2 regions of the Allocatenococcus thiocycli genome follow, and region 2 is predicted to be linked to the other one. Evidence: riboswitches for the same ligand, from Rfam matches in the RefSeq annotation. Region 2 holds a riboswitch; the other holds the start of a gene.
The links. Region 2 has a riboswitch for cyclic di-GMP ahead of L9Q40_RS01470 (TfoX/Sxy family DNA transformation protein). Riboswitches for the same ligand answer to the same signal wherever they lie in the genome.
Positions count from the first base shown of each region.

Region 1: another riboswitch for cyclic di-GMP. It lies ahead of L9Q40_RS07385 (glycoside hydrolase family 68 protein); the one in region 2 lies ahead of L9Q40_RS01470 (TfoX/Sxy family DNA transformation protein).

Region 1 is NZ_CAKLCK010000019.1:110,575-122,972, forward strand. It holds gene L9Q40_RS07345 (helix-turn-helix domain-containing protein) at 1-749, shown strand, start outside; gene L9Q40_RS07350 (exoribonuclease R) at 907-1,365, shown strand; gene L9Q40_RS07355 (hypothetical protein) at 2,143-2,562, shown strand; gene L9Q40_RS07360 (M6 family metalloprotease domain-containing protein) at 2,619-3,458, shown strand; gene L9Q40_RS07365 (hypothetical protein) at 3,470-3,691, shown strand; gene L9Q40_RS07370 (hypothetical protein) at 3,701-4,111, shown strand; gene L9Q40_RS07375 (hypothetical protein) at 4,192-4,476, shown strand; gene L9Q40_RS07380 (glycoside hydrolase family 32 protein) at 4,787-6,409, opposite strand; gene L9Q40_RS07385 (glycoside hydrolase family 68 protein) at 6,482-8,053, opposite strand; cyclic di-GMP riboswitch class I at 8,324-8,408, opposite strand; gene katG (catalase/peroxidase HPI) at 8,966-11,137, opposite strand; gene L9Q40_RS07395 (AarF/UbiB family protein) at 11,428-12,398, shown strand, end outside.
Region 2 is NZ_CAKLCK010000001.1:314,070-326,467, reverse strand. It holds gene torD (molecular chaperone TorD) at 1-87, shown strand, start outside; gene purR (HTH-type transcriptional repressor PurR) at 521-1,525, shown strand; cyclic di-GMP riboswitch class I at 1,793-1,881, shown strand; gene L9Q40_RS01470 (TfoX/Sxy family DNA transformation protein) at 1,998-2,588, shown strand; gene L9Q40_RS01465 (TVP38/TMEM64 family protein) at 2,773-3,465, shown strand; gene L9Q40_RS01460 (putative signal transducing protein) at 3,465-3,779, shown strand; gene L9Q40_RS01455 (alpha/beta fold hydrolase) at 3,808-4,611, opposite strand; gene glgA (glycogen synthase GlgA) at 4,718-6,190, opposite strand; gene glgC (glucose-1-phosphate adenylyltransferase) at 6,180-7,397, opposite strand; gene L9Q40_RS01440 (ISL3 family transposase) at 8,018-9,256, opposite strand; gene topA (type I DNA topoisomerase) at 9,657-12,284, opposite strand.

The sequences.
Region 1 (12,398 bases), on a different contig from region 2:
CGCGTCTATCAACCAGCAACCCCGAAGTGTCTCACTTCTACAGCTTTAAAGCCGGAAGTTCAGAATCCTCAACGACTGCTATTCCAGATGGGTGTATCGATATCGTCTTTGACTGCGATGCAGACACTTCCGGTGCGTTAGTCTGTGGTACGAGATTAGAGGCTTCGTCAGTACTATTTGAACGGGGCCATCGCTATTTCGGTGTCCGCTTTAATCCAGGAGTTAAGCCCGATTTTTTACAGGCCTCAGCAGGAGAACTCACGAACAAAGAATATTGTTTACAAGATGTTATGCCTCACTCCAATGAACTCATTGACTACGTTTTAGCAGCAAAAGATTTTTCGAATCAAGTTGAAGCAGTAAGCCAGTTTCTCACTAGGAAAAGCCCACGAGATTCGACGAACGTGACCCGACAAATCGTCGCCAAAATTTGCCAGCACAAAGGGAATATCCAAGTTCAGGAACTGGAGAGGTTTTCAGGATATACCTGCCGAACTTTGCAGCGTATGTTCAAAAATGATATTGGACTGACGCCGAAAGGATTTAGCCGCGCTATTCGTTGCCAGTCAGCCGTTTACGATATCAATCACAGCAGCAATCTCACGTTTTCTAATCTAGCGACAGATTTAGGTTTCAGCGACCAACCCCACTTCCTTCGAGAGTTTAAGAAGCTAGTGAATGTTACCCCGCTCGAGTATCAAAACAGAGTAAAAGAAAAGACTTACCTGGAGCGAATTCATTGCTACTAAAAGCACTTTAATGGTGCGCTTTGCTCTAAATTCGTACACTTCTGCGTTCTTTTACTCACAATAAAAGTCACTCCCAAACGAGAATAAACAGTGGTAATCGAAATCTCAGCACTTAGAATGCAAGGACTGAAACTTATTACCAAACTAGAGTGATTTTATGCTTCGTGATTACACCTTCGATTGCCTTGTAACCATGCCTCGTCATGAGTTGGAAGAGTTTAGTGCTCGCATGATCAGCAAAATGGTGCCAGAAGACGTGATGAATGAGCTGTTTACTTTTGATCAAGAAGAAGTGGATAGTGAAGACCGTATGTTGTCTGCCCGCCTCGATGCGATGCTGCGTATGACGGCTATTGCGCTAAGTGAAGTCCAACAAGCTTTTGATGACTCCGAGAACGCGAAGCAAAACAGCGAGAGAATGACACGCCTGATCCTTTGGCATTTCTATGCGATCTCATTTCGTTTGGAAGAAGCCATCACACTTGAAACCCATTGTGAGCAAGTAGAAAAGTTGCTTGAAAACACCCCGACGGATGTATTTGTGTGGGTTAAGACGCTGACAGAGCTCCTGCACACTTATGCTGAGCTCAATGCAAAACTTAGCTCCCAAGACTAAGTTTGTTTCGATCTGTTCAGACTATTTTGAATAAGGTGGAGCATCGGTCCACCTTTTTACAACGCTATTCTTAGACGCTGGCAGTGTAATCAGGACTGCCTCTACTTAGCTAGAAAATAGCGTATAGTTGAGGAATCCATTCCCCCAAACACACTCGAATAATCACCTGCTTTCAACAAAAAAATCAGATAAATTTTTTCGTATTATAACAATCTGAGCAAACAGAAAATTAATCACGATAGTGATACTATTTTTATATTAGATGCGAGCAGTCTGGAATCACGCAAAAAGTTAAACAAACCTCTACACATTCACCAACATGCAACTTTGCGCATTTAAAAGCTCTCCTTTTAACAACTAGCAATTACTTAAAAAATATCTTTTATTTTTACGTCGCCTCATTGTTAGTGAGTATTTACACACTTACTCAATATTATCGTTCTTAACCGCTCATTTTAGCTCGTTTTCAAAGCCCCTTCTGTCTTGCCAAACTAGGCTGTAGCCCTTGCTGTATTTGACTTGCCGATTGTCTTGACCAAAGCTTTATGCGCGCAGTTGAGTAAAGTATAAATAAGAAGAGTTTGAGACATCTCTGCCAACGCAGGGACAGGTGGAGTAGTAACGTGAATCTTACAAGACATGTTCTTATTTAAGACTGAATCAGCTGCTTCATTTGGTAACGAGCTTGCCCTTGTAAGCACGTGCTATCGTTCTGGCCAAGCAGTTAAAAGATAACCAGAAATCGAACGTAATATAATGGCAAAAGGAATTTATATTATGTGTAGAGACTTATGTATTATGCCTCCGGACCCGGATCTGCATAACAAGATAGACAAGTCCAAGGATGCTTTCTTACACGGTAGCCTACTGGACCAGGTCGATCAGGTCGACTTGCTTGATATGCGTACTTATACGCTTATCACCGGACGCCCGGCAAAAACCCGCTCTCATAACCACACTCTTGAGTCGGCTCCGGTAACCGGAGTGCGACGAGCGCTGGTGTTGCTCGTCGACTTTTCAGATAAAACCGCCACGCAACCACAGAGTCACTTTAATAACCTGCTGTTTTCACTCGGTGGCAACAGTATGCGTGAATACTATCGCGAAGTGTCCTACAACAAGTTAGATGTACAGGGCCAAGTATCCGGCAGCGGTCCAACAGCCGGATGGTATAGAGCGCCGCAGCCAAGAACGTAGATGGAGTGGTGGTCGATCGTTATTTTATGGCACCAGAAAATGGCAGGGTCGGCGTCATGTCGCACGAATTAGGGCATCTGCTAATGGGATGGCCAGATCTATACGACACCGACTATTCAAGTCGCGGTACTGGTAGCTGGGATTTAATGGCGGGCGGCAGCTGGAACAATGGCGGTAATACCCCAGCGCACCCGACCGCTTGGTGTAAGGTACAAGCTGGGTGGGTCACACCTGGGGTGATCTTCAACAGTGCCCAGGCTATTAACCTCAACCCCTACAGCGACAACGCACAGGTTTACAAGCTTCCGATTGGTAGCGTCAACAGCAAGGAGTACTTCCTGCTCAGCAACCGTCAAAAAAGCGGTTACGATCAATACTTACCCGGCGAGGGGATGATCATCGAGCATGTCGATGAAAACAAAACCAACAACACCGATGAAAGCCATTATCTGGTCGATATTGAGCAAGCTGATGGGCAACGCCATCTCAATACCAACGCTAACTCAGGCGACAGTAACGACCCGTATCCATCGGGCAGCAATAATCGCTTCTCCAATACCTCGACACCCAACAGCAAAAGCTACAGCGGTGCCGACTCCAAGGTAACCGTCAGCGATATTACTCGCGTGAGCAACAATATCACGGCTAACGTCAATGTCGGTGGTGCAGCGGCGAAAGAATGGAAGCACAACGTCGCGGTTTCACGCACGTATGCCACCGTTCATACGAACAATTGCTGGGCCTACCTCGCAGGAATCGGCTGGCGGAAAATAGATGGTATCAGCAATGATGGCGTCAGTAATGTATTCAATCTATTGGTAAACGCGCGAGCCTTCGATAGACCCGTCTCGGTACAAATCGACGGTAGTAAAATTTATGCCGCATACATGAATTAGGAGAAATACTCATGAACTTTTCTAACAAAAAAATTCTTCGTACCTATTCGACTCCACACTCAAAAAATGTCTGGGGGTATATCGATACCATCGGCTGGCGGAAAATTAAGCCTAGCAATACCGACAGCTCAACTAATATGTTTATGATGCTCAATGCCGCAAAAGGCAGCGGTAAAACTGTATCCGGCACCATTGAAGACAGTACCAGTCAAATCACCATCCTTTATTTCTAGGGGGCTGCTATGGCACAGACTATTAATATCAATATTACTGAGTCACAACCTGATGTTCAGACATCGGCTCAGGCATTCGTCACAGACGACGGTCCTCCCCCTACAGGCGTTGAAGAAGTTGCAGAGAGTCACGATGAGCTGAGTGCACCGGCACCCAACGGTTCTGCTGAGTTCAACGAAGCGGCTGCGTTTGACGACGTGCCCGCACCAGGTCCTGAAGACTTCTTTCACGAAGAAGTAAGCGACCTAAGTGTGGCTCCGCAACCGGATATGGTTGAAATGGCATTTTCCGATGAGCTTGGTGAGCATGTACCCATGCCAGACGAGTTCATGGATGCGGAGTTGACCAGTGACGCCATCCCCGAACCGAAAGAACAACCGGTCGCTGAGAAGAAAAAATCCACCCGAGCTAAGAAGTAGAATTGAACGGGTACTTAACAAGCCGATGCACACCTTCTACACTGCTGGTGTGCATCTTGTTATTTTTTACGGAGCCAACTATGAGCGGAGTTTCGGCAGCCCCCAATCAATCCACCCTAACCGGCCAGGTGCTGGCAATTAGCCAGAGTGATAATGGTAAGCATCGGGTACGTTTACTCATCGAGCAGGTCGATCGTCAGTTTGGCCCTTGCTTTACCGAGCTAGGCTCCCATTTAGACTGTTTCACCTTTGACAACGTCGACGAGCTAACGGTCGGCAGCCAAATTCGGGGACAAGCCGAGTTTATCGGCGGGCCACATCATCAGGAATGTCTACTGAGCGATATCAGTGTCGATCTTCATTAGTCTCTAGTATTTCTGTAAAGGTAGACTTACCTGAGAGCTCCCCTTTACCTTCCCCCAAGGGTAACCATTATCATCAGATCGACATTTCTCAGTAACAAAGGACCAACCATGAGCTGCTGCAATAAACCACCACGTGGTGGTAGTAATGATCTTGGATTAATGATGAAATTTTTTCTGGTTATGTTGGCTGTTATTTTTGCGTTAGTCTTAATTGCCGGAATGTTTTAGTTAGTCGGTTTAGCGACTCTGAGGCAAATGTGAACAAATTATGGCAAGCCATCACGCTCTTTTAGCTTGCCAAATTAAACTCTTATTTCTTCGCACCCTCACCAGAGTAACGCTGAATCGGAGTAACCTTCAGTGGCGTAAGTTCTAGGTTACGGAGTACGGTGGTTCCTCCAACAGATACCGCCGTAAGCTCATTGGCGTCCTGAGTTCCAAATATCAGATTAGACAGCGACATCTCACCATCGTTAACAAAGACCTCGATGGAGAACGTATCGACAATGATGTCTAGTTTTACGATACTGTTATGGGCACGAACTACCGCTTTACGTTCCTCACGATATACATCAGGCATTGAGCTTGCTATTGCATCCCTATCGCGTCTGATAAACACTGTTTCGTGTTCGAAGTCATACCCTACAATGGCAAAATGACCGTCCTTTCCTTTGAGTTGTAACTGGAACTCACTAGCGTTTGAGTGTGCGTCAAGATCGACTTTAAGGCGGTAAGCGTCAGATATCGGCTTAGGGAAACTTGTGTTCGATGACTCTAATACTTCAACGGCCGAGCGAGTATAAGCATCGCCTTCAAGCCCTGCTATTGCCTCAATCGGCTGGGAGAAAAGGACTGGGGTTCCATCTACAGTACGCAGTTTTATTTGACGAACAATAGAACTCGCGGCTCCATGCCATGCTTTAGTGGGCAACTCGTTGGCATAACCCCAATTGTTAAGCCAGCCAATCGCGTAGCGAGATTCAAGACGCTGGTCAGCACCTAAATTGGAATCTTGCCACGACACCATCGCATAAAAATCAGCTCCTGCGTCCAGCCACTGTGGTTCTTCACTTTCTGGTATAAAGCGCTTTCCATCCCAGCTTCCAATCCAGTAAGCCGTGCCCGTCGTTTTTCCTATTCTGAAACCATTCGCTCCGGATGCAAGCACCCAGCGAATGTTATTAGGATCACCATCAAGCGAGAGTTGAAACAGATCAGGACACTCGAGAAGACCAAGATCATCACGCTGGAAATCGGATTGATATGTCCAGTGTTTAAGATCTGAAGAGGTATAGAAGCCAATTTTGTGCCCTTCCGCAAGCGCCATTACCCATTGAAGGTTCTCCTCATCCCAAATGACCTTGGGATCACGCCAATGTTCAGCCCCTGGGTTATCCATGATTGGGTTATCGTCATACTCTTTAAAGTGGTAACCACCATCGGTTGAGACAAAGAGTGACTGACGCTGTACACCGTCGTGTTGCTGAGTCGCAATAGCAATAATCGCTCCGGCACCAAAGCCCGCTGTATTTTTGGTATCAACGACGACACTCCCCGTTTGAATATCGCCAAGACCATTTTTATATTTGTGAATAGCTACACCATGTTCCTGCCAATGGACTAGGTCTTTAGATGTCATGTGATACCACGCCGTCCCATTCCCATTTGGGTAATCAGCGTTGTAGAGATAGTAGAAATGCCAGACACCATCGATAAAGAAAGGACGCTGAGGATCATTCATCCAATGTCTGTTGGGAGTAATATGTATAGCTGGCCGATAAGGGGACCATTCTGAAGGGCGAGTAAATTGAGACGAGCTCGCAGACGCTAATTCAACGCCAGAAAGTGAGAGACTGGCAGTAAACAATGCAAATGAAGCACAGGCAACAGTGACAAGTGTTATGCCCGTCAGTGAGTTAAGTTTAAAGCGCATAATCCTTCTTATTATCATAGAGGGGCGGAATGCCCGCCCCTCTGATTGATGACATGTACAACTTCAGGAATTCTATTTAAGCGTTTTCTGGATCACGCCGCTCGGATTAACGTTTACATTTGCAGGGATATCTGCCCAGCCACCTAGCCCACTCGTCCCGTAAGAGTAATCGACTTCAGTAGTGTCACCATCAATCAGGACTTTCACTGTTGGAGCCAAAGTACCACCACGTCGGAAGTTTTCTTTAACGCCGATAGTATCGATGAATGATTGAATCAACCCATCAGGCATCACATAGTGTGAGTAAGACTGGAAGTGACCTGCTGGCTGGTTGTAATCTGGGTCGTAAGGCGTTCCTGGGTAGAAGTTCAGGTTGGTTGGGTTACCAAGTACAAGACCTGAACCTTGGTTCAGTGGTTGGTAATCACTACGGATACCATCACCTACAAAGCCATACACCCCTTCCGGACCAGTGATACCACTTGCAAACGTCGTGCTGTGGCTGATAGTGAATAGGTAGTATTTACCATCTTTTTGATAGATCTGAGGGCGTTCGGTCTGGTCAGTAACACAGTTCGCCGAAAGGATCGGTGGTAAAAACTCCCACTCTGTAAGGTCATCATTCGTCGCTCGCGCTAAACCAACGTTACCAATCTGGAATGTCGCACCCGATGCATTCACATCTCTGACTGTTTCAGCGTACGGGTCACCATCCTGATAACCTAGATCTTCCTCGGTACACTTCGCCGAGCCCCTTTCCATTGCTGAGTTACCTTCAAAGACCATGAAGGTTTCGCCTGGATGAGCAGGATCTTCGAACGTAAACGGGTCACGGAAGTTAAAGTAAGGGTTTTGTTCAGCCGTCTGATAGTAGGTACCGTCAGCTTCCAGAAGATTAATCACCTTATCGAATCCGGTGAATTTTACGCCATTTTTATTCGCGTGTATCTTACCGACACTGAGTGCAATGCGTGGGTCATATGGCTTGATGTCATTGCCGTTTGAGTCACGATAGAACGCAACATCGGTAAAGAAAAGTTTGACTTCACCACCTGGGAAAATTCGGGCAGAGCCAGACCATTGCGTCTGATGACTGTATGACTGATCCTCAAAGATTTGTCCGGTGACACCTTCGTCAAAAACAAGGCCACCATAAGTCCAGCCACCGTTTTCTGGGCGTTCCTCTGCTGGAATACCCGCTGGACGATAGAAGTAGCCGATCTTCGCATACTGGTGTCGTTCATCAAAACCTAGGCTTCGATCCGCAACAAGTGAGAAAATAATCTCCTGTCCGTTCACGCTATATTGGTTGGCATCCGCATCAGTCAGTGGCCATGAATCCCATACCCATACCTGCTCATTGGACATGTCAGGAAAATCCTGAGGGACGCTCGGCATCGTGTACTCTTGTGGCATAGAGTTCTCACGTGACCCAGCCATTGGATCAGACATACGCTTGAGCTGACGAGCATCAGCACGGGTCCATTTAGCCGTAAAATTACTCTCAGGAGCGTAAGCTTCTTGAGTGTGTAACGTTGGCTCTGGACCAGGTTGAAGTTGTGCTGCAAAAGCTAACTGACTTGCCGCTGTTCCCATTAAAATCCCTAAAATAGGGACTCCCGCTTTCATTTTTGTCGAACGCATTTTACTTACCTCTGTTAATAAAATTCTCAAAATATTCAATTTTCCAGAAGTGGTTAACCCTCAGAAATGTCACAAACTATCAACGGCATAACCCATTCGAAATCATCTAAAAACCACACCAATTTCGGTAACGTTCCCGAAATTAGGTAAAACTTAGCCATTCACAGACAAACAGAATCAACAAATGACTGAATGCATCCGTGAATGTAAATATCAGACCAAAGAGTTTGATACTAAAAATCGAACGAATTTAATAAGTCGAAATACAAAACTGGCGGTCCCGCTATCATAGGAAATGTCCGTTAGATCGGAGACTTTGCGTCACCCCCTTTCGGAGGTTTTGCCTTTTCAGTCATGCATCCTACAAGAGAAGAGATGATGAACTGAGTGTGGGTAAGCCTTTGCTAACCACGCGAAAAAGCATAACAACGAAAAATGACAATTCAAGATCAATAAGATTAAGGATATAAAACTCTGACAATAGTCAGACATCCGAACGCCTTTATATATGAATACACGTAGCTAACAAACCCTTAATGAAACTGACTTGGATCCGGTTACAATAAAATTGTTTAGATACATTAGCCACTTCTTTATAAGCAACTGATTTATTGACTAAAAACTGGCATTTTTATGACAATAAATTTGGTAATTTAAATATCGATCAAATTTCATACGCAACAACGAACTCACATTGGTTTAACTCAGAATAAAAAGGGAACGTTACCAATCGTTCAAAAAGTGTATTTGGGTAAGATAAAGCGATACATATCTGCCGTTACGATTTTCATTCAAGCAACGTTATACAAATAAAAAATGTCTGACATGGATACGCAAAAAGCCAGCAGAGATACTGCTGGCTTTTAAACACGAACACTGATTACTCAGTCTGTATTTGACAGAATTAGTTCGTTAAACCAAATCGAACCTGTCAGCATTCATCACTTTCGTCCAGACAGCGATGAAGTCTTTGACAAACTTCTCTTGGTTATCATCCTGAGCATAAACTTCCGCGTAAGAACGCAAGATAGAGTTTGAACCAAACACAAGATCCGCGCGAGTTGCAGTGAACTTCACTTCATCCGTTTTGCGATCACAAATCTCATAAGAGTTGCGGCCTGTTGGTTTCCAGCTGTATGCCATATCAGTTAGGTTGACGAAGAAGTCATTCGTTAATACACCAACGCGGTCAGTGAATACTCCATGCTTGCTACCACCATGGTTTGTACCAAGTACACGCATTCCACCAATCAGGACTGTCATTTCTGGCGCGGTCAAGCCAAGTAATTGCGCACGATCAAGCATCATCTCTTCTGGAGTAACTGTGTAGTGCGTCTTCTGCCAGTTACGAAAAGCATCTGCCAGCGGCTCCAGAACGTCGAATGACTCTGCGTCAGTTTGCTCTGCTGTCGCATCACCACGGCCAGCCGAAAATGGCACGTCAAAGTCAAATCCTGCTGCTTTCACCGCTTGTTCAATACCGACGTTACCCGCAAGAACAATCGCGTCTGCAACGCTGATGCCAAATTCTTCTGCCACTTGCGTTAACTCTCCCAGCACTCGCGCCAGGCGTTCTGGTTCGTTACCTTGCCAAGCATTTTGCGGGGCCAAGCGGATTCGCGCACCATTTGCTCCACCACGAAGATCCGAACGACGGAATGTGCGAGCGCTATCCCATGCTGTCGCAACCAAATCAGAAACACTCAGGCCAGTTGCGGCAATCTTCGCTTTAACCGCTTCGATATCGTATTGAGTGTTACCCGCTGGAATAGGGTCTTGCCAGATTAAGTCTTCAGCCGGCACATCAGGGCCAACATACCGAGCTTTAGGGCCTAAATCACGGTGAGTCAGTTTGAACCAAGCACGAGCGAAGACTTCATTGAAGTAAGCTGGGTCTTGGTAGAAACGCTCTGAAATCTTACGGTAGTCAGGATCGACTTTAAGCGCCATGTCGGCGTCCGTCATCATAGGGTTGTAACGGATTGAGGAGTCTTCAACATCGACTGGTTTATCTTCTTCGGCAATTTCTACTGGTTCATATTGCCAAGCACCTGCCGGGCTTTTTGTCAGCTTCCATTCGTGCTCAAGCAGCATTTTGAAGAAACCGTTATCCCATTGTGTAGGATGAGTGGTCCACGCGCCCTCAATTCCGCTGGTCACCGTATCACGGCCGATGCCACGCGATGTATGGTTGTTCCAGCCAAGGCCTTGCTCTTCAATATCTGCGGCTTCAGGCTCTGGCCCCAATTCCGCAGCATCACCATTACCGTGCGCTTTACCCACCGTATGGCCACCAGCAGTTAGTGCTACCGTCTCTTCATCATTCATCGCCATGCGAGCGAAGGTCACGCGCATATCAGCTGCCGTTTTTAACGGGTCCGGATTGCCATCGACACCTTCTGGGTTTACGTAAATCAAACCCATCATTACAGCTGCCAGAGGGTTTTCTAGGTCTCTCTCGCCAGAATAACGACTCCCCTCAACACCCGAAGGCGCTAACCACTCTTTTTCAGAACCCCAGTAGGTATCTTTTTCTGGGTGCCAGATATCTTCACGACCGAATGCAAAACCAAAGGTTTTCAGACCCATTGATTCGTATGCCATGTTACCCGCCAGAATCATTAAGTCAGCCCAGCTGATTTTATTGCCGTATTTTTTCTTGATTGGCCACAGCAGACGACGAGCTTTATCCAGGTTGCCGTTATCTGGCCATGAGTTTAGTGGCGCAAAGCGCAGATTACCGGTAGATGCACCGCCTCGACCATCAGCAGTACGATAACTGCCTGCTGAGTGCCACGCCATACGGATCATCAAACCACCGTAATGACCCCAATCCGCTGGCCACCACTCTTGGCTATCTGTCATCAGATCTTTTAGATCATTTTTCAGCGCTTCTACATCCAGCGTTTTCAATGCTTCACGATAGCTAAAACTTTCACCCAGAGGGTTGGTCTTTTTATCGTGCTGATGAAGAATATCTAGGTTTAGGGCATTCGGCCACCAATCCATAACAGTAGACCCCGTAGATGTCATACCGCCATGCATCACCGGGCACTTCCCCGCAGAATGGTTATCTTTACTCATAAAGCTTTCCTTAAAGAGATAAATATCTTTTTGTAAGTGAATCTCATTTATCGCTAAGTTAGCATAAGCTCTAGGCGAATTTTCAAACACTTACCCCTTTAATCATGGTTTAAGAACTGTATGACAAATTGGTCAGAAAGGTATGACACACGCATACAGATCATCCTCACAAAACTTCAGTTCCCGATATGCGCCTTAATACTCAGCCTCTTAGTTTATGAAGTAAGGAGGATTTACAAACTGACACTCTTGATAAAATAATCAGAATCAATAGGAAGATGGGCATTCACATGGACAAACGTCAAAAGCAGCAGATGCAATTTGAAAAGAGCGGAGAAAATCTCATCGTTGGCAATATAGACGATTGTCCGATATCTCCGGAACAATTGGCTCGGACGACGGAGGCTTCTCCTTATGTGGTCGAAGCTTTTCAAAGTGGATTAACGGCTGAAGTGTTTCGGGTTCAGTTTGATGGAAAAGACTACACTCTGAAAAAGAAGCGCCCTGAAGCCAAGGTGCAAAATCTTAATGGCCAACTGTCGTTCCTGAATGAAGTGCAGCGTCGTTCTGATTTGCAAAAGCGGAAAGATTCTACGCACACCTCCGTGGACTTCGAATGCATCGTGCCGACGGTGTACGCTGATTATCGCTTAGGCATCATTCTTTCTGAGTGGATAGAGGGTAAACCCATCAGCGATGTATCTTCCTCATTGCTTTACCAGCTATTCTCAACCTTATCTGCATGTGAAAAAATTGGCCTATTCGAGTGGGACTTGTGTAGCGGCAATCTGCTCGTAGATGACGACCATAAACTCTGGCTGTTCGACTTCGGTTACATGTACCCCTTCGACCCGCTAACGGAGCTCAACAGTGACGGCCTTAATGCGCCTATCTTTCAGTTTTGTGAGCGCTTTGAAACTCGATTCCTTTCGGGCTGGCTTTTGCAGCAACGTTATTCTCACCAAGAATCATTAGCTCTGTTCAAAAACGTTAAACATGAAGCACTTAGCGTCTTACTTGAGCAATGCAAGTGGCTACGTCTTAACCACGCCAGTTCAGCCGTTTTAAACCACAAAGAAGCGCAAGTGACCAAATACCAAACCGCCCTTCAGAATGAAAAAACCTTAGAGGACTTATTCATTGTTGAGATGTTCCGCTCGCATGTTTTGGATATCGAAGATGATATTGATGGGAAAAGTTGTACTGCAACGACGCTAAAGCGCGTTAATACGGTTCTTGAGATGGTAAACGAGCATTATGA
Region 2 (12,398 bases):
CTGGATGAATTTGGCTTCTACGCCAGCGTCGCGCAACTATTAATTGCATTTTGTAAACTGGACAGCGCTTACCTTCTTGGTGAATAATTGCCGCCTATTTTAGGGAGCCTGTCTTTTAGGTTCCCTATCTTTTATTCGTTAACTATATAAATCGTTCCAATCGCTCGCTTTTTAGCAATCAAAATGTGACTTATTAGGCACAAAACCATTGCTTAAATTATTGCCAGCTTGCCCGCATAGGGCTAAAATGTGAACGCAAACGATTAAATATGATTTTAATGTAAACCGCTGAAATAAAGCGGTTTTTGTGTTTTCTTAATAGGTTGATAACGATTCTTCATTCGATGGAAGAAATGAGCTTTATCAACCACTGTCGCTACATACCCTCTACCGACTTCGGAGTAACCACTGCTAAACATACTCAGCGCCATTGTTTTTGTTGCGCTAAGTTTACAAAAGACGAACAGCAAAAAGGTTTATCCTCCGCGGTATATTCGTAGCTCGAAACAGGACACCATGTATGGCCACTATAAAAGACGTTGCTAGATTAGCCGGCGTTTCTACAACTACAGTTTCGCACGTTATCAACAAGACGCGTTTTGTTGCAGAAGCAACACAAGAAAAAGTAATGAAAGCCGTTGATGAGCTTAACTATGCACCAAGTGCGGTTGCTCGTAGCTTGAAATGTAACTCAACTCGCACCATCGGCATGTTGGTGACACAATCTACCAACCTATTCTTCTCTGAAGTCATCGATGGTGTAGAGAGTTACTGCTACCGCCAAGGCTACACGCTTATCCTGTGTAACACTGGTGGTATCTATGAAAAGCAAAGAGATTACATCCGCATGCTCGCTGAAAAGCGTGTAGATGGCATACTAGTGATGTGTTCTGACCTGACAGAAGAGCTGAAGCAAATGCTTGACCGTCATGCAGATATTCCGAAAGTTGTCATGGACTGGGGCCCAGAAAGCTCGCAAGCAGACAAAATCATGGATAACTCAGAGGAAGGCGGTTATATCGCGACCAAGTACCTGATTGATAATGGTCATACTGATATTGCTTGCTTGAGTGGTCACTTTGAAAAACTCGCTTGCCAAGAGCGCATTGCGGGCTACCGTCGAGCGATGGCAGAAGCCAACATTCCTGTCAATGAAGACTGGATTCTTGAAGGTAACTTTGAATGTGATACCGCAGTTTTGGTCGCAGACAAAATTACCGCGATGGAGAAACGCCCTACTGCGGTATTCTGTTTCAATGACACGATGGCGTTGGGCTTGATGAGCCGTCTACAACAGAACGGTATTAAGATTCCTGACGACGTCTCTGTTATTGGTTACGACAATATCGAATTGGCAGAGTACTTCTCTCCGCCGCTAACAACGATACACCAGCCAAAACGTCGTGTTGGTAAAAATGCCTTCGAGATTCTGCTTGAGCGTATTAAAGACAAAGAACACGAAAAACGCATTTTTGAAATGCAGCCAGAGTTGGTCGTTCGAAATACTGTTAAAAAACTCAACTAGTTACTAACAAGCGCTCTTCGGAGCGCTTATTTTTTATCCGAAAATTAACTTTTATCGCACTCTTTGTTCACTACAGTCAGTAAACGTTTTATAAGTTACTGTTTTGTATAAACACAATCCATCTCACATAACCTAGCCACTCGCACTCAAACTTCAATCTTAAATATGAAACAAACACCATAAAAACACAGCGTTTTACTGAAGCAATATCACACTTTGATCTCTAGATTGTGATGTTAATTCAAGATAAAAAGTATTCTCAACATGTCACGCACAGGGCAAACCATCCGAAAGGGTGGGACGCAAAGCTTCCGGCCTTAACCATTTTATAAATGGAAGGTAGCGGGGTTACCGATGGCAAATATGCATATGATGAGTTTACCCTTTAATGACATTGGGCTTGCATGTATTTGCTAATCTCTCGGACCTGACTTTTGGTGGCGTAATAATAATTACACCGAGATAACACATCATGGATAAACCGATACTCAAAGATTCTATGAAGCTATTTGAGGCACTTGGTACGATCAAGTCGCGCTCAATGTTTGGTGGCTTCGGACTTTTCGCTGATGAAACGATGTTTGCACTGGTTGTGAATGATCAACTTCACATACGAGCAGACCAGCAAACTTCATCTAACTTCGAGAAGCAAGGGCTAAAACCGTACGTTTATAAAAAGCGTGGTTTTCCAGTCGTTACTAAGTACTACGCGATTTCCGACGACTTGTGGGAATCGAGTGAACGCTTGATAGAAGTAGCGAAAAAGTCGTTAGAACAAGCCAATTTGGAAAAAAAGCAACAGGCAAGTAGTAAGCCCGACAGGTTGAAAGACCTGCCTAACTTACGACTAGCGACTGAACGAATGCTTAAGAAAGCTGGTATAAAATCAGTTGAACAACTTGAAGAGAAAGGTGCATTGAATGCTTACAAAGCGATACGTGACTCTCACTCCGCAAAAGTAAGTATTGAGCTACTCTGGGCTTTAGAAGGAGCGATAAACGGCACGCACTGGAGCGTCGTTCCTCAATCTCGCAGAGAAGAGCTGGAAAATGCGCTTTCTTAATCTGTAGGTATAAACCTATCGTACGTATAAAAACCGCAGCTTTGACTGCGGTTTTTTTTTGAAATTTTTTCCAGGCTCAACCTGTCTATTACTCCATATATCAATCAAATAATATCAAGTAACATATTTCATCAATGGCATCTGTTAACCTTTTAGAACAAGGCTATCCTTCTGGAGTACGACAATGAATAAAAAACTGGTTTTTGGGTTAATACTGCTGTTAACGATCATTTTATTAGCCGTTAACTTTAGCCAGTACCTCACTTTAGAGAACGCCAAAGCGCAGCAAGAGGCTCTTAACGCCTATATTGACCAGAGATTTATCTTGGCGGTTACGGTTTATTTTGCGGCCTATGTGGCTATCACTGCGTTTTCTATTCCCGGTGCAGCGGTCGTTACTCTGTTAGCCGCGGCTCTATTCGGCTTTTGGACTAGCTTACTTTTAGTCTCGTTCGCCAGCACCATCGGTGCAACGCTGGCTTTTCTGAGTAGCCGTTACTTGTTACGAGATTGGGTACAAAGAAAATTTGGTTCAAAGCTTACCGCGATTAACGACGGCGTCAAAAAAGACGGTTCATCCTACCTACTCTCATTAAGATTGATCCCTGTGTTCCCTTTCTTTCTAATCAACCTACTGATGGGATTAACCCCGATGTCTGTTGGCCGCTTTTATTTGACCAGCCAAATAGGAATGCTTCCAGGCACCGCTGTTTATCTCAATGCAGGTACTCAACTGGCAACGATTGAAAGCCTCTCGGATATCGTCTCACCGAGCGTGTTAGCTTCATTTGCGTTGCTTGGGCTTTTTCCTATCATTGCTAAATGGCTGATGAATAGATTCAGACCCACTCAAGTACAGCCAAATGGAAACCCTTGATGAAGATATTTATAGCGAGAAATCCGGCAGAAGCGCATATCGTTTGTGAGTTGCTGAGAACCGAGCAAATTCTTTGTGAAGTTCGCGGTGAAGGTCTTTTCGGATTGAAGGGGGAACTACCATTCGGGGATGATACCGACCCGTACGTGTGGTTATTGAATCCAGAACAAAAGATGAAAGCCTTGGCTATTATTGAAGCCTATCAAAAACAGACTCAGCCAAACACCTATCAAGATTGGAAATGCCCTCAATGTTCGGAAATCAATGAAGGGCAATTTGGCGCGTGCTGGCGTTGTGGCCACCACATTGAGTAAGCGTAATGGCGCCAGTCACCTAGAAACGTTAAGCAACTAATGTTTGCTGTTTGATAAACTCAATCGAGTACTGATTAAAGTCTTCCGGACGTTCTACATTACAAACATGGCCACAGTTGGGGATCTCACGGAGCACACTCAGTTTATGTGCTGCAACCATCTCTTTAACCGGCTGGATGAACATATAATCTCTGTCACCCATTAAGTAGAGAGTGGGAATCGCTAATTCTCTGTCTTTAAAGTACTTCATTAACGGATTCACATCCGCCGCCAAGATAAACCAGCGCTTAAACTCTTTTTGGCAGAGCTTTTTGGCTTCCCTGATAAACAGGTGGCGAGATTCGCGTTGATTGCGCTGTGGCATCACGATATAAGCGAACAGTTTATACAGCCACATGTAAGGCAAGATATGTTTGCCAAAGTTGCCCAGTTTGACGAGAATTTGTGAGCGTGTATTGAGACGAGTAACCGCTCCACCTAACACCATTGAATTCACACGTTCAGACGCCAATTCCGCAATGTTTCGAACAATGATCGTCCCTAATGACATGCCGACAAAATGCGCGGATTGGATTTTTAAGTGATCCAACACTTTCAAAATATCTTGTGTAACTTCAGTAAAGGTATAGCGGCTGGTAATGAGTTCTTTTAGTAACTGATTTGACTTCCCATGCCCTCTTAGATCAATGAGCACTAAATTAAAGTGCTGCTTATAGGCTTTAATTTGCTTAAACCAAATCGAAGAACTGCCACCAGCACCATGCACGAAAACAACCCACTCATTACTGGTGGGGTGCAAGTAGGTTTTATGGAAAAGTAGTGGCTCAGTCATATACCAGTAATAATAGTATTGTTATTAATTTAGAGGAAGCAATCCTATCACACTAGGATTGCTCACGATAACAAAGGCACCGAATTAGGTGCCATTTGTTACAATTTTAGGCAAGGCTAATTGACTTTAACGCAGAATGGTAGAGTTCCAAATATTCTTCCGCTGCTTTGCGCCAGCAAAAGTCCTGTTGCATTGCATGCAGTTGAACTCGTTTTACTTCGGCATTATTTTGCGTATACAGCAACAGTGCCCTAAGCATGGTTAACAACAAGGCTTGCGGTGTTGGATCATAAAACACAAAACCCGTTGCATCAGACGAGTCAACATCATAATCGTTCACGCTGTCTTTTAGGCCGCCTACGCCTCGCACAATCGGTAACGTGCCATAAGCCATGCTGTAAATCTGATTAAGTCCACATGGCTCAAACTCAGACGGCATCAAAAAGAAATCAGATCCAGCCTCAACCAAATGAGCAAGCTCATTGTCATAGGCGTCAACAAAGACAAACTTATCTGGGAACTGTTCAGCGACTTCTTCTAAATGCGTAGCAAGAACTGGATCACCGGTTCCGACAACAACTAATTGCACGTCGTGCTTGAGGAAGTCCGTCAACGCTGGCAGTAAATAATGCAGTCCTTTCTGCATTGTCAGGCGACAAACCATGCCAAACATCGCACAGTCTTTCTCGGCTAGGTTCAGACGTTGCTGTAGCGCTTTTTTACACGCACTTTTGCCTTCAACCATGCTTTGGTGATTAGGTTCGTAGTTCAACGGCAGATAAGCATCGGTTTTAGGATTCCAGGCGCTGTAATCACAACCGTTGAGTATACCAACTAAATCTTTAGCTCGTTGTTGGAACTCCCACGCCATGCCATGACTACCAAGCTCTGTCTGTAACTCTTCAGCATAGGTAGGGCTTACTGCGTTGATTTTGTCAGCGTTTAACACGCCCGCCTTGAGCATCGCAATGTGCGTTGAACTGACGGCTGCATCGGGTACACTTCTGCTGTGAAACTCAGGCAGGCATTGCACCTCATCATAGCTAAATACCCCTTTAAATACTGCGTTGTGAATCGAGATCACGCTGCGAATATTTGCATAAAATGGGTCAGATCCGTATCGATGCTTCAACAAAAATGGCACAAGGCCAGTATGCCAGTCATTGGCATGTACGATGTCAGGTCGGAAATCCAGCTTAGGTAGCATGTCTAAGCAAGCTGCGCTGAAAAAGGCGAATCGCTCACCATTATCTGAATACGCTTCGTTGTTCTCAGCGTACATTGATGGGCGGTTGAAATACGGCTGGCAATCAATCAAATAAACTGGCGTATCACCGAGATACAGCCTTAATACTCGATATTCTGTATGCGGCCACGAGGTTAGCTGCGTCTCTAACAACACCTCCGCTTCAGAAAGCCTTTCAATACCATTGTATGCGGGAATGGTAATACGTACATCTTGCTGAAGTCCGTGGAGCGCTTCAGGCAGTGCCTTGGCTACATCAGCCAAGCCACCACTTTTAATCAATCCTTCGACTTCAGACGCTACAAACAGAATAGATAAGTTGTTAGTAGCCAACTCGTGCTCCTTTAGGAATAACAACAATACCGTCATCCGACACGTGGAAGTACTTCTTGTCTTCCTGAAGGTTCACTCCAATCTGTGTGCCGGGTGCAATATCAGCGTTCTTGTCCACTATTACTCGACGTAAAACACAGCCTTCACCGATTTTAACGTCACCAAGGAGTATACATTCGCTGATATCGCATGCAGATGCAATATTACTTCTGAAACCAAGTACAGATTTCTCTATACGGGAGCCTCGAATATAGCTGCCATTACACACCAGGCTATCGATAATTTGGACACGACCGTTGTCTGAATCCGTGAACGTTGCAGGTGGTAAAGGCGGGTAATAGGTATGCAGTGGCCATTTACGGTTATATAGAGAAAATGGTGCATCTTTTTCTAGCAAGTCCATATGTGCTTGCCAGTAGGCATCAATCGTACCGACATCTCGCCAATAAACTTGCTCTTTCTCACCATTGATCTTGTTGGTGCTAAAGTCATAAACAAACACATCCCCACGTGGGAACATTTTTGGAATAATGTCTTTACCAAAGTCATGGGAAGATTCTTCGTTGCTCGCATCTTCGATCAACTCAGAAAACAGTTCTTTCGCTTCAAAGACATAATTCCCCATTGAGACAAGCGCGTAGTCAGGCTCGCCAGGAATCGACTTAGGATTTTCTGGCTTTTCTTCAAAGCCAATCATGCGCCCTTCACTATCCACTTCGATAACACCGAACTGAGAAGCTTCTTTTAGTGGCATACGCAGAGCCGATACGGTCAATGAAGCTTGCTTGCTGATATGGAAATCCAGCATCTGCTTAATGTCCATTTTGTAGATATGGTCAGAACCAAAAATACAAACTTGGTCTGGCTCTTCCATTTCCATAAAACGAAGGTTCTGATAGATAGCATCTGCCGTGCCCTCATACCAACGCTTGCCGGTACGCATCTGAGCAGGAATCGGGTCGATGAAACGATCAGTGATTCCGTTGATGTTCCATCCTTTTTTTAAATGATAAAACAGGGATTGCGATTTAAATTGGGTCAGCACGTAAATGCGCATTAAATCCGCATTGACGAAGTTGTTGAGTGCAAAGTCAATCAGACGATAGCTACCACCAAAAGGTACTGCAGGTTTACTGCGAGATTCAGTTAAAGGTCTCAAACGTGAGCCTTCACCGCCAGCAAGAATCATTCCCAAAACACCAGCCATTGTTGTTCTCCGTATCGTTATAGCTTGGAATGGATGCTCACTTAATTGAACGTATTGTGGGGAATCAAGTGAACACATTGTCAGCCACATTCAGTACTTCTCTGAGCACCTATCATGTGGATTAAAAAGTTTCGGCATTGCTCTGCCAAATTACAGGGTGTGTTAACTTTTCGTGGAGCGCGTTTGCGTTTTATCTCAGTTCAAAAATTCGTTTTAGTTTTAAACGCGAAAAAGAGGGTTTAAGGGGGCTCTATTCCATTTTCTTTTCAACAAAGAGTCAGCACTTTTTTAGTATAGGTACCTAGCCCACATCCATTGAGCTATCGATATTTGGCAACTCTAAATCGTGATTTGCTTCTCAATTAAAAAATGACAAATCCACGACATTATTTGTATTAATGCCTAATAACGAGATACCGATATCATCACGAAACAACACACCCTAAAATATTCTTATCTGTCGACCACCGATTTAAATGCATTTTGTTGCATTTGTTTTGTAATAAACTATCTAATTTGAACCTTAATTACAATTTAAAATACGTCATTCTGTGTATAAGGTAGGCACGACTTACTCGATACGATATTCAGATCACATTAGAAAATGGGTTCTTCTCCGCTTAGGTGAGCTTGATATTTGGGTAAAAAGTTGAGTGGGTATCAGGAACCGATGTTTGTCTGATCTTCAACTTAAAATAATCTGTATCTCTTACTCCTCTGGCTCTTCGTCTGAGTAACCCTATAGATACATTGCCAGCCTCAACCCGAGCGTTGGTCAGCTTGTATTTTGCGTAGTTACAGATACCTACTTTTCTTTCTAATATTGAGTCTGCAAAGCTGCTTAGTGACATTATCCGAGTTGACTTTGCTAGACGGCACCAAGCTTCAAGAGCGGCTGTCATGGTCTCGTAACAAGGCTCATCCCATATCGCTTGTAGCTGCTCTTTTAGCATATAAATCACGCACAACGTCTTGTTACTCTCAAGTAAATCGTCGAGTCTGTCAGACTGCTTGTCATCCAATTTCTGTGCATTTTTCAGTAGGAGGAAGAGTGTGCCTTTAAGCATCCTTTTCTCATCGTGCGAGCCAATCCTAAAAGCTTTCGCTCTCTCTTTTCTGATTAAAATGCAGTAGTTTTGCATCACATGGAATCGGTCAAAAACGATGTCTGCATGAGGTAACATTTTTCTTACCGCTGATTGGTAAGCTTGCCCCATATCCATTGATACCGCTTTAATTCCAGCCTTTGTTTCCTCTGATAGTTGCTCGAAAAATGAGATAAGGACTTCTGCTTTTCGTCCATGTTCTACCCAAATTAAATGACCAGAAACAAGGTCGTAAACGACGGTCATATAATCGTGTCGTTTAGCTCTAGCTACTTCATCAACGCCAATGTGGAGTAAGTTCTTTAGTTTCTCGGGTTCTAAAGCTGGCAGGCTTGAACGCAAGTATTCTCTATCGATGTTTTTGACTGTTTCCCACCGAATACCTAAATGCTGAGACACGGCATGTATGCTCATGTGGCGGCATAATCCACTGATAAACTTGCAAAAGCGAGCGGTATAGCGACCTCCTTTAGAGACATAGTCAGTATCTTCAATTAGCCGTCTTCCGTCTTTATCTCTGGTTTTAGCCAGTTCAACTTCTATCGTGCATGGCCGTCCGCTAACAGGCAGATCCTGAAGTCGTCTTTTGACATAGTGGTCTACGGTGCAGGTTGCACCTGTGATTGGATCTTTGACCTTATATCTTCGGTCTCGACGGCAACGAACGAAAACTGATTGGGACACTTCTTCTATTGAACAAGATTCGACACACTGACCTTTAAAGCAAAACAACGAGGAATACAAAGACGACAAAATACACTACAAACTTATAATAAAAATAAGCATTATAAATCATGTGATTATGATAGGTTCATTGATGTTGTTTGACTCATGAAAGCGGAGAAGAGCCGAAAATGTAATAGATTACACTCTGAAAACAATTTACGAACGAAAACACTACATAGTTAGCGACGTAAATATGCACGGTTTATTCGCGCTGTATCGAACGCTTGTAAATATCATACGATTCTAAGCTTCACGCTACGACACACATGTTGCTAAAAAATGAATGAGACAAACCTGAAGATAAAGATTTGTAAAAATTGTGAGGCTAAAGGTGTGAGGATGAAATATCGCCAAAATCAGAGAAGGTAATTTGGAACCAATAATAAAAAGGCAGCGAATTCGCTGCCTTTTTATTTACTGAACACGTTTAAGCTTTGGCTTTTTTACGTTTATCGGTGACTTCCCATTTTCCATCGACATAAAGCGCAGTCCAACCGCTTGGCTTGCCGTTCTCTTCAGAGCGAACGTAGTTCTCTTTCGTTTTACGGCTAAAACGAACCACTGCCGGACGGCCATCAGGGTCTTCCTGTGGTGCTGTCGCGAGATATTTGAACTTCTCTGGTAAGCGTTCTTCGTAAAGCGTTAGCTCTGAAACAAGTGGCGCTCGCGTTTCGCGTGATTTAGGGAAGTTGCTGGCTGCCATAAACAGACCAGATGCCCCATCACGCAACACAAAGTAAGCGTCCGAGTTTTCGCATGGCAGTTCAGGGAAGTGCACTGGATCTTCTTTCGGCGGCGCGACTTCACCGTTCCTTAGAATCTTGCGGGTGTTTTTGCATGTCTCGCTCGTGCAATCCATGTATTTACCGAAGCGACCATTCTTAAGCACCATGTCAGAACCACACTTGTCACACTCAACAACCGGTCCATCATAGCCTTTAACTTTAAACTCACCGTATTCAACGATGTAACCTTCACAATTTGGGTTGTTACCACAAACGTGCATCTTACGTTTATCGTCGATTAGGTACGCGTCCATCGCTGTTTCACAGATTGGACAACGTTTCTTGGCACGTAGCGCTGCGGTTTCTACGTCTTCTTCTAAGACGTTGATGATGCCTTCTTCATCGCCTAAGTTGATGGTAGTTTTGCAACGCTCTTTAGGTGGCAGTGCATAACCCGAACAACCTAGGAATACGCCGGTGGATGCTGTACGAATACCCATTGGGCGGCCACATGTCGGACATTCGATGTCTGTCATCACAATGTGGTTAAGCTTCATACCACCTTCAGACTCATCCAGGTCGGCTTTTTCAAGGTCACCGGTGAAGTCGGTAAAGAAGTTGTCCAGTACTGATTTCCAGTTGACTTCGCCTTCTGCGATTTGGTCCAGCTTCTGTTCCATACGCGCGGTAAAGTCGTAGTTCATCAAATCATTAAAGCTATCGTCCAGACGGTCTGTAACGATCTCACCCATTTTCTCTGCGTAGAATCGACGCTGGTCGACTTTCACGTAGCCACGATCCTGAATCGTCGAGATGATAGACGCGTAAGTCGATGGACGGCCAATACCACGCTTTTCAAGTTCTTTAACCAGTGCAGCTTCTGTAAAGCGTGCTGGCGGCTTGGTAAAGTGCTGTTTCGGGTCAAGTGACTCTAGGTTCAACTTATCGCCAAGCTGCACCGCAGGAAGGATTGTGTCCTCGTTTTTGCCCATTGGACGTTGTACGCGCGTCCAACCGTCAAACTTCAGGATGCGACCTTTGGCTTTTAATGTGAACTCTTCGGCTTTGACGCTGATGGTTGTGGAATCGTATTCTGCTGGCGTCATTTGACACGCAACGAACTGGTTCCAAATTAATGCGTAAAGCTTATGAGCGTCTGCGTCGACACCTTGCAGATCTTCTGCTTTCACATCCACGCTAGACGGTCGAATCGCTTCGTGCGCTTCTTGAGCCCCTTCTTTGCTGCCGTATTTTAACGGTGAAGCTGGAAGGTACTTGTCACCAAACTCAGAACCGATGAAGTCACGGACAGCATCCACAGCTTCTGCACTCAAGTTAGTTGAGTCAGTACGCATATAGGTGATGTAACCCGCCTCATACAAGCGTTGAGCCAGCATCATGGTCTTCTTAACGCCGTAGCCTAAACGGGTACTTGCCGCTTGCTGCAGAGTCGAAGTGATGTAAGGCGCTGACGGCTTACTTTTCGTTGGTCGGTCTTCACGCTTGCAAACTTCGTAGCTAGCATTTTCCAGCACAGACATCGCTGCTTTGGTTTCTGCCTCGTTAACTGGCTTAAACGCTACGCCGTCTTTCTGAGCAACCAACAGTTTGAAATCCGCTTTGTCTTTGGTCTTGGTGTTTGCGTGGATGTCCCAGAATTCTTCCGGCACAAATGCGTTGATTTCGCGCTCACGCTCTACCAGCAACTTAACCGCTACCGACTGAACACGGCCTGCAGACAAGCCACGAGCAACTTTCTTCCATAGTAATGGAGAGACCATGAAGCCAACCACGCGGTCCATGAATCGACGGGCTTGCTGCGCGTTTACGCCATCCATATTTAGCTCACCAGGCGTCTGGAAAGCTTGCTGGATAGCATTTTTCGTAATTTCGTTAAAAACAACTCGTTTGTATCGCTCTTCATCGCCACCGATGATCTCACGAAGGTGCCATGCGATTGCTTCCCCCTCGCGGTCCAAATCGGTTGCGAGATAGACGTAATCAGCATCTTTGGCTAATTTTTGTAATTCGCCAACTACTTTTTCTTTGCCAGGAAGAATCTGATAATTCGCTTCCCAGTCGTGATATGGGTTGATCCCCATTTTTTTGATCAGCGCTTTACGATCTTTCTCTTTTTTGACTCGTGCTTTCTCTTCAGCACTCATCCCTTTAGTTGAAATGGCAGCTGCTTTCTCACCAGTGCTTTGGCCGGCCGTAGGCAGATCACGCACATGACCAACACTAGACTTAACAACAAAGTCTTTACCAAGGTACTTATTTATTGTCTTTGCCTTGGCTGGTGACTCCACTATAACGAGTGATTTACCCATAACTGACTCTAACGTCCTTCATAATAATGCGGGTAAACCCCTGACTTGGAAGTCACCCGCATAATGTTCTATTTCATTGCTTCTTTTTTTACTATTGTGCGAGATGAAAAGAAG